3 regions of the Paenibacillus sp. 2RAB27 genome follow, and region 1 is predicted to be linked to each of the others. Evidence: riboswitches for the same ligand, from Rfam matches in the RefSeq annotation. Region 1 holds a riboswitch; each other region holds the start of a gene.
What was found. Region 1 has a riboswitch for cyclic di-GMP ahead of AB4114_RS08375 (hypothetical protein). Riboswitches for the same ligand answer to the same signal wherever they lie in the genome.
Positions count from the first base shown of each region.

Region 2: linked by a shared signal. The riboswitch ahead of AB4114_RS29065 (PilZ domain-containing protein) and the one ahead of AB4114_RS08375 (hypothetical protein) in region 1 are both predicted to bind cyclic di-GMP.
Region 3: linked by a shared signal. The riboswitch ahead of AB4114_RS27895 (methyl-accepting chemotaxis protein) and the one ahead of AB4114_RS08375 (hypothetical protein) in region 1 are both predicted to bind cyclic di-GMP.

Region 1 is NZ_JBFRGR010000004.1:260,920-264,203, reverse strand. It holds gene gloA2 (SMU1112c/YaeR family gloxylase I-like metalloprotein) at 1-20, opposite strand, end outside; gene AB4114_RS08380 (exopolyphosphatase) at 91-1,005, opposite strand; gene AB4114_RS08375 (hypothetical protein) at 1,120-1,425, opposite strand; cyclic di-GMP riboswitch class I at 1,544-1,637, opposite strand; gene AB4114_RS08370 (MDR family MFS transporter) at 1,754-2,977, opposite strand; gene AB4114_RS08365 (TIGR01777 family oxidoreductase) at 3,167-3,284, shown strand, end outside.
Region 2 is NZ_JBFRGR010000033.1:41,620-44,903, forward strand. It holds gene ychF (redox-regulated ATPase YchF) at 1-888, opposite strand, end outside; gene AB4114_RS29065 (PilZ domain-containing protein) at 967-1,707, opposite strand; cyclic di-GMP riboswitch class I at 1,809-1,895, opposite strand; gene tadA (tRNA adenosine(34) deaminase TadA) at 2,187-2,645, shown strand; gene AB4114_RS29075 (DUF1697 domain-containing protein) at 2,628-3,176, opposite strand; gene AB4114_RS29080 (DUF1648 domain-containing protein) at 3,192-3,284, opposite strand, start outside.
Region 3 is NZ_JBFRGR010000030.1:8,715-11,998, reverse strand. It holds gene AB4114_RS27905 (RNA polymerase sigma factor) at 1-825, opposite strand, end outside; gene AB4114_RS27900 (YciI family protein) at 822-1,172, opposite strand; cyclic di-GMP riboswitch class I at 1,601-1,685, shown strand; gene AB4114_RS27895 (methyl-accepting chemotaxis protein) at 1,839-3,284, shown strand, end outside.

The DNA.
Region 1 (3,284 bases):
TGCATCTGTTTTAAGTCCATGGATGACAACCTCCTTACAAAGAAAAACCGCACGCTGGGCTGCTCCCCCGCTGCGGCTTGTCCACTTATTTTAACCTGCTGCTTGCATCGTTTCAACGATTTTGTTCAGAACCTCGTCAGCTTGCCCATAATCCACTTGGCAAGTCCCTGCAGCATGATGCCCACCGCCGCCATGTTGAAGCATCAAATCCCCAATGTTTGTTTGTGCGGTGCGATTGACAATGCTGTGCCCGCAAGCGAATACGCAGTTTTGTTTGTTTCGACCATCAACAATCCAAATCGAGGTGTTTTGCTCCGGATATAGGGCATAGACCATGAAACGATTCCCCGGATAAATCGTCTCCACATCGCGAAGATCCGTAATGACGACATTTCCCTCAACCCGTGTATAGGTTTGCAGCATGTCCCGGTATAGCGCATCTAGTTCAAAATAACGAGCTACACGCTCTTTCACATCGGGTAACTCCATGATCTCACCAACGGATTTCGTTGCACAATGCTCCACTAGATCCTCCATCAACTGATAATTACTGATGCGATAATCCCGATAACGACCTAATCCCGTTCGAGCATCCATGATAAACGAAAGCAAATCCCAACCGCTCGGATTCAAAATATCTTCTTTGCTAAACTGCGCGGAGTCCGCTTTATCTACACCTTGCATAATATCGTCGATATCGCCGAAGGTTTCTTTCCCACCATAGTAATCATAGACAACTCGTGCAGCACTTGGAGCAAGTCGCGTTTCACCTTTGTACGTTACGGATTCCCCCATCCGTGTGAGTTCACTGGAATGATGATCGAACCATAAACCACATCCTGGAACGTAGGGTACATTTGCCAAAATATCATTCTCCGTAACCTCAATTAAGCCGTCCTGCATATCTTTGGGATGGACAAACTTCATTTCATCCACCATATTTAATTGTTTGAAGAGCATCGCGCATACTAAACCATCGAAATCGGAACGTGTGATCAATCTCATGCCATGCATCTCCTTTAATGTAGTTCTTAAGAACTATGAAATGTGATGGTCATATTATATCAGCTAGTGTCGTTTGGTGACAATGAGCGATTTCAAAAAAAAAGAGCGATTCACCTAGATAGGCTGAACCACTCTCAATTTGGATGATAGACATTGCAAAAGTCTTGTGACAAACCCTTCGATTTGAGCCATCGGAGGCATTTTCACAGACAGCTTTACTTCGCCTTTCCAGTAAAAAATCAGAATGCTATTGTTTCTCCCGTGAAACATCTCAACATCCCAACACGCTTCGTTTAATGCATACTCTTCTCGGTTAATCATAAGCTTTGGTCCATCCGTGGATGGCACCAAACGTGCAACATGGTTACCGCATAACGATGTTGCTTTCTGTTCATCCTGGAATTTAACTTCCGATTTCATGCCGCTAGGGCCTCCTTTGTACGTGTCATTCCATTTGATTCATTTGCTTCGCTATGACAGAGAAAAAAACCCACCGTAGTGAACCGACTAGAGGGGTTCTGAAGTGAATTCCCAATCGTTCGGTGGCTGGCTGGCTGCTTGTCCTTTGCAGGAGAAGTAAGGCCCCTGTAGCTTTGCGTCACTGGCTTTCGCCAGCTTTGCCTTTGTCGAGATGACATGCACAATCATTTTAGATGTAGATTTCAAAATAATACTTGCTATACTCTCAAGGATAAGGGATGACGATTTGAAATCGAATAGTTCAAAGGAACTATTTTTACGAAATTCATCATAATATTTGCATTTTCGACGTTATTTTCACTGTTTTTTGACGTTTCGTGCCTCTCCAATAGAAAATCGAGCCAATCATCGACAAAATAGCGATCACAAGAAAGAGCGTGCTGCCGCCAAAGGAAACCAATAGAAAGCCGCCAATCCATGGCCCCATAAAGTGACCTATGTTCGTTAATGTTTGAGCACCGTAGTACGTTCCTCGCATATGTTCAGGAGCTAGCTTATCTATCAACATGTTCGCGGCAGGATAGTTCAAAATTTCACCAAACGTGAAAATTCCCATTGAAATAATCAGCCATGTCAAAGAGTGTGAAAACGCAAATCCGATATCACCTAATGCGAACATCAAGTTGCCAACAACAATAGCCGTTAGAGGTGAATACTTTTCTGCCCATTTCCCCAGCGGAATCTGCATCGCAATAACAACAATGGCATTGGCGCTCATGAGAATGGCGAACATTTTGACCCCATTAGCAAAATCCCTTTGTAAGTACTGCGACAACGTCACCATCACCTGTGAATAACCAATGGCTCCGATAATCCCCCCGATTATATACAAACGGAAGGTCATATCCTTACGAATAACACCTATCGCAGAACGGAAAGTAACGATGGCTTTCTTCTCACCTTCGATTTTCTTAATCCCGAATTTAATTAGAAGGGCGTAAAGTGTCACACCATAGATTACATAAATAATCCCGGTCAGCAGGAATGGCAAGGCTCCGTTCATAGTTGCAAAGAAAGCTCCCAGCAAAGGTCCAACAGCTACACCAACGTTAATCGCCATATAGCGGAGTGAAAATACTTGCATCCTTTTGGACGGCTCCGTTAAATCTGCCATTAGCGCTTGTGACACAGGCTCATAGAATGAGCGGCACAGTCCATTGAGCATATTGAGCAGCATAAATAAGACCGGTAATTTTACAACACTGAATCCGAGGAATACGACTCCCCAGCCAAAGAGTGCCGCGAGCATAATGACTCGACGTCCGAATCGGTCTGACAACGTACCACCGATAAAACCGCCAAACGTTCCAGCTAATGCCCCCATTCCAATTACAATACCAATGAGCCCAGGGCTCATATCGGAGTGCTTCGCCAAATAGATTGCTAGGAACGGTAAACTCATGGAAGAAGCAGCCCGAGCCATGACCGTACCTAAGATAAGCGTATGTACGATAGGATGATAGGCTTGAAGAAATTGACGCATTCGATTCATAGACGATGACTCCTCTCGCTGACACACGAATTACCCTATGGTTAATTAATAACCAAAATCCAATTATACACGAAAATAGCGAATTGTGTCGTCATTTTAGACTGGAATGTTTACCTTTCTCGATCGCTTTCTCCTTGATGGTATTTATTGGATGGAGTATCTATAATAATGATATGGAGGTGCTTGCATATGAAAATAGCGATCACAGGCGGCAGTGGGTTTATTGGAAAACGTTTAATCACTTACTGGTTGGGACAAGGTCACGAACTTATTAATATATCACGCTCATCTTCCAAGCAGATACCAA
Region 2 (3,284 bases), on a different contig from region 1:
CCATGCTCTAACTTCTTGAACCCCAGCTGTGAAATACGTGTACAAGCCGAGTTTGCGATAAGCAGCTTTAATCAATCTATTCAAGCCGGACTCTTGAAGTCCCAACTCTTCCAGGAACATTGCTTTTTCTTCGTCTTCCAGCTCAGCAATTTCGGATTCTACCTTCGCGCTAATGGAAACGACTTCGTTGTTTTCTTTCTCTGCGAATTCCTTCACAATTTTAACATATGCATTCTCATCCGCTGTTGAAACTTCATCCTCACTCACGTTCGCCGCGTAGAGCACTGGCTTCATTGTTAGCAAATGTAGATCGCGAACCAGGAGGCGCTCATCTTCTGTCAAATCCAAGCTGCGTGCTGGCATATCATTATATAAGGCTTCTTTGATACGTTCCAAACACTCAACTTCAGCAACCACTTTCTTGTCGCCGCCCTTGAGGTTTTTGCGTGAACGCTCGATCTTTTTATCAACCGACTCAATGTCTGCCAAAATCAATTCAAGATTAATCGTCTCGATGTCGCCAATCGGATCGACTTTCCCAGAAACGTGAGTAATATTATCATCCTCAAAACAACGGACAACATGCACAATCGCATCAACTTCACGGATGTGTGCTAGAAATTTATTTCCAAGGCCCTCGCCTTTGCTCGCACCCTTAACCAAACCCGCAATGTCAACGAATTCGAAAGCCGTCGGCACGATGCTCTTAGGCACAACGATTTCCACCAGCTTCTGCAATCTCTCGTCTGGTACTTCTACTACCCCAACATTCGGATCGATCGTACAGAACGGATAATTCGCAGATTCTGCCCCCGCCTGTGTAATTGCATTAAACAATGTCGATTTTCCTACGTTCGGTAGACCGACGATACCTGCTTTCAAAGCCATTGTCGTTACAACTCCTTAATTTTCGAAAATCATCCTTCTTATTATATAGTACTTAGCGGGCAAAAAAAAGCCTGCAAGCTATTGATTGGCTGCAGACTTTTTTTCCATTGCTTTTTTGAACTCTTCATCCCGCTTCTGTTCGAAGTAAGTTTCAATCTGATTACGAAGAATAAACCCCCGTAATGCATTGCTTTGCTCGGCAGGAACGCTCTCGAAGCTGGCCCCGTAATAGTAGCCGTCTTCCTGCTTTTCTTTCCTTATAATTTCCAACCTGCACAGCATCTCAAAACCTAAATCCAGCTCAACTTGCAACATACATTTCTTATGAAGAATACCATCGATCATTGAATTATCATTAATAATAAAACCAATTCCGTTCATGGACATGTTTTTTATCGAAAATGCAATTGGATTTTCCAAGTGATGCTGCTCTTTTTGGGTAACATTTTGAAATCCTGCAATATATCCTACATTCTTCACATCGACCCGCGGGAACTCCCGTTTCTCCGAAAACTTCTTCCGATTCTCAGGTGGATTGATCACGATCAGTGAACCAGGCTCTCTAGCTACGACGGTCGAATGAAAAACGAATAGACCCGATTTCGTATATAACGTCATTTTCGTTTTATCACCCAGTTGAAATACATCGTATTCCGGCAGCTCAATCTCCATGATGTCTCCTTGTGCATAGGTAAGAATACCTGTTGACACGAAATCATCCTTCGCCACTACAGCTCGGCAATGCATTAATACCTCCGCATCATATCCTTCTTTACTCCCATATCGCTTCAAAGTATCCTGCTTCATCGCCATGCTCATCTTCACCCTCCCTATTGATGGATTTCATAGCATTTTTCCGCACAAAATAGACTGCCCCACACAGGGACAGCCTACCACCGCAATCAATAAAAGCATCGATTTTCGGTAACCAGGCTGCCGTAGTTCATAAGAACCGTAGACCCTCAGCTTTGCGTCCTTGCCTTTCAACAAGTTTGCCATTGTCGAACCCTGCTATTCATTTATGTAGATATCGTTGTTCGTTACTGGTCTAAATGATCTATCTTTCGTCCAAACTGGTCTAAAAGACCCACTGTACTCACCATTATACGTAGCTCATGCACTTCTTTCAACTAAAATCCTTGCATGGACCCTATTTTTATTGTATGAATGTGTAGTGGAAATTGAATATCCACAGGTTTATAAGTTATCCACATTGTTATCCACAGCTTGTTAACAACGAATATTTGTTCGGATCTCTATACACATGTGGATAAACTATTATTGCGAGGTGTCCCCCTGTGGATCAACATATCCCTTGGATGAGAGAAGCGATCGGTGAGGCGCTGAAAGCCGAAGCCATTCGCGAAGTTCCGATCGGCGCGGTCGTCGTCCATCAAGGTCAAATCATTGGCCGCGGTTACAATTTACGTGAAACAACCMTTGATCCTCTTGCGCATGCAGAGATGATTGCTATTAAACAAGCGAGCGAGTATTTGCAGGCTTGGCGCCTTCTGGATTGCCAGCTCTATGTGACATTGGAGCCATGTCCGATGTGCGCGGGTGCGATCGTGCAAGCGCGTGTACCTCAAGTTATTTATGGTACGGTGGATCCGAAGGCCGGCTGTGCAGGAACGTTAATGAACTTGCTGCAGGAAGACCGATTCAATCACCGAGTCGACGTGGTTAGCGGTGTTTTGCAAGAGGAGTGTTCCACGATGTTAACGCAGTTTTTCCGGAAATTACGGGGCAAGGCCTAAGCCCTCGGCTAACTCTACGAGCTTACTCATCGTATTCCAATTACGCGCCGTCGTTTGATTGCCAAGCTTCTGAATGTTACTTGCCAGCTTCGAATCCAACACGCTTTGCCGAAACAGAAAATATATGGTGCAGCCCCGTATCTGAAATTCATCTACTTCACTCTGTCCCTTGGATAAGATGTCGGTGAATGTCTGCGGGGCTTCTTCTGTTAGAACAGAAATTTGAATGCTCTCCCCTTCGGACAAAGCTTCTGCGTCATAGGGGCAATTCCTTACAAGTTCAGCTAGCTCCGCTGCGGTGCGCAAAATAACGGTAGGCGCTACGCCTGCCGCATCGCTGATTGCTTTTTCAATACGCGGGCGTAGGGTTTCTCCTGACTCTTCGGATTGGAACAACACATTGCCGCTTTGCAAATAGGTCTGCACTTGCGTTAATTCTAAGGCCTCTAGCGTTTTTTTTAAGTCAGCCATTTTGATCTTGTTCTTGCCTCCTACATTAATCCCACGCAGAAAACCAACATAAATCGTCATTGTGGCTTGCCTCCCTTACTTTAATTGGATGGAACGAATGATGAAGAAGATGATCGTGCCAAACAGCATCAATAGGATAAATCCTAATACCCATAAATTAAGCTCCGC
Region 3 (3,284 bases), on a different contig from region 1:
CGCTTCCTCAATCATCGTGATTGACCAACGGGAATAATCCTGTTCGGTTATCGGAACATAGTCACCTGCCTCATTGCGCCGCACATGGCGGCGTGCTTCGCAGTGCAGCATAAGTGCCATCAACCCCAACGCTTCCGGTTCCCCTGGAATAAACTGTAAGATCAATCTTCCCATGAAAATTGCTTCTTCGGCCAGTCCTTTCCGACGTGGATCTACGCCGACTACATCATCCCAGCCACTTCCATAAGCTGCATAGACAGCTTCAAGCACGGATTTAAGACGCTCTGGCCATTCGTCCTTTCCGGGCATGTCGAAAATAATAGCGTCGCTCTTCAGTTTCGCTTTCGCACGAGTAAGCCGCTGCCCCATCGTCGCAGGCTTAACAACGAAAGCAGAAGCAATGCGGGCTGCGTCAAGGCCAAGGACGGACTGGAGCATGAGCGGTGTACGCACGGCTGGATCAATTTCGGGATGGGCGCAAATAAACAGCATCTTGAGCCGTTCATCAGGAAAAGACGCTTCGAGTTCGGACCATTGCTGCGTAGTATTCGCCATCGCGATCAAAGTCTGCTCCGCACCGGCATGCACACGGGCATGCCGTGTACCGTCGATCAGTCGGCGCTGCGCAGCCGTTAGCAACCAGGCCTCCGGTTTATCTGGTACTCCGGTCGCAGGCCATGATTCTAGCGCGGCCAGAAAAGCGTCGGCAATCGCATCCTCCGCTGCGGCTAGGTCACGCCAGCGCATAGCCAGAAAAGCAACCAGACGGCCGTAGGAATCACGGGCCGTCTGTTCAATCATTTGCTCAGCATGCATAGCGCTCATAGCGTAACCGGGTACAAGTTAGGGCGGACTTCAACCGAGCTGCCGGGACAACGTGCCGCCCATTCCAATGCGGTATCCATATCCGGCACGTCGATAACCATCAAACCGCCAATATGCTCCTTGGTTTCGGTGATCGGCCCATCCTGAACCAACATTTCACCACCCCTGAGGGTAAGCGTAGTCGCGGTCTCCGGTGCCTGCAGACCTGCACCGTTTACAACAATGCCGGAATCGAGCATTGCTTTAACATAATGGGCCCAGCTTGCGGCATATGCCTCCTTGTGAATCGGATCGTTTCGTTTGGCGAAATCCTCTGTCGTTTCATACATAAGCAGTGTGTAGTTCATGGTTATTGCTCCTCTCAACATTCATAATGGGGTTGTTTCATGACTTCACTATAATGACGACCCAGATCGATGAATTTCTACATCATGCAAAAATATTTTTGCACTATCACTAATCGTTCTCCTTATGTAATAAATCTTTCTTCTTCCTACTTATGTAAAAAAATAATACCACATATTAGGATAGTTCCGTAGGTGATCACGTCTCGTATGTATCCATAATTCGAATCAACAACGGGCTACGAGTGGCGAAGGCCGCTTCTACAGTTGAAACACCTGATGCAATTTGCCTATGTGACAAGTCGTCTTATGATCCTTATGTATCACCTGAAAGTCGCATATGTCACAATTTGTTTACAATACATATATACACATGGTATTTACAGTAATGTATCAATAATTTATAATAGTCATAAATTGTCAGATATTTTAACTGTAAATGGCAAACTTATCGAAAGATAAGGGCGCAAAGTTATGGGCCTAAAGCTTCGAAGCTATGGCTGCCAAACCGCCAGTTTGTGATAGTAAGCCTATCCCGAACACCTTGGGATAGGCTTTTTTATGCCTCTATCCCTACTGAAATTATCAAAAAATGTCGAAGAATGGGGGATATTCACGGATTATAGCGTTTCATGTCAATACAAATAGCATCTAAGGAGTGCAGTTAAATTGAAGACCAAGAACTATTTCGGCAAAAATCTTTTATTCTCGATGTTGAATTTGCTAGTCATCGGGGTAGTGCTTATTTCCATCAGCGCTTATTTTCAGAATCAAATTTTAACAGATACGTTGAGAACGCAGACCCATAATATGACATCCGTGTGGGCACAAGGTATATCCTATAAAGACGTCCAGGGTGCACTACGTGATAAAAGCTATGAAGCAAGCGAGCAGCAACGATTAACCAAGCTATTTGATAGTTACACTGCCTTCAATGCCAATGTAGCGCAAGCTTACATATTTGGGGTTGAGTTAGCGGATGGGAATAAAACATCGTTGATTTCGTTCCCGAGTCACGTTGTTAAAGCTTTTAAAGAAGCAGGTTTGAACATCGGAGATATGTATGAGCAACCGAAAGGGATCGTCAACGGTTTGAAAGCCATGTTGAAAACCAAAACCGAGACCTTCACTTCTTACTATAAAGATGATTACGGCACTTGGGTCAGCGTTCTTTACCCAATTATTGACGATAGTGGCAATGTTGCAGCTTACTTTGGCGTGGATGTAGACGCAAAAGTGATTCCCGATGCTCAAAAGTCGTTCCTCCTGAGTTCGATCATTTTACTCTTAATCGCCTTGGTGATTTGCAACGGMGCGCAATATTGGGTGGCAAGAAGAACGCTTATGCCGATCAACCAATTAATGCGTGGAATTGAACAAGCCTCTATCGGAAAGTTCAATTTCACATTGGAGGAAAACGGCGGTTTCGGCGAATTAAATCAAAAATTCAATATGATGCTTTCTAATATTCGTGAAATATTATCAAGTATTAAACAAACAGCTTCAAGTGTATCCGATGCTTCCAACGAACTGTTCAGCATCACTGAAGACAATCGTCACAGCATTGAGCTGATCACAACAGAAATCAGAGACATGAATACGCATGTCGACCAGCAAAAAAATTCTACAGAAGAATGCGGACGATCAGTTGAAGAAATTGCAGCTTCTTTACAAGTCATCGCTCAAAACGCGACCGAAGTTGCCAATGCTTCTCATGCTATGAAAAATCTATCCGAAGAAGGCAATATGGCCGCTCAGACGATATCGGATCAAATGGGTCGCATCAATACGAACTCGATTTCTACCGCAGGCACGATCAAGCTCCTTGAATCGAAATCGGAGGAGATAGGTAATATTCTCAATCTCATTAAAGACCTAACTGCGCAAACCAATCTACTTGCTTTAAACGCAAGTATTGAGGCCGCTCGAGCTGGCGAACATGGCAGAGGTTTTGCAATTGTAGCCGCTGAGGTTCGTAAGCTTGCTGATCAATCGAAAAATTCGACAAGTCAGATTGAAACTCTTGTTGCCGACATTCAATCGGAAACACAAAACACAGTTACGTTCGTGACGCAAGGTACAAATGAAACCCAAAAAGGGATGGAAATTGCCAAA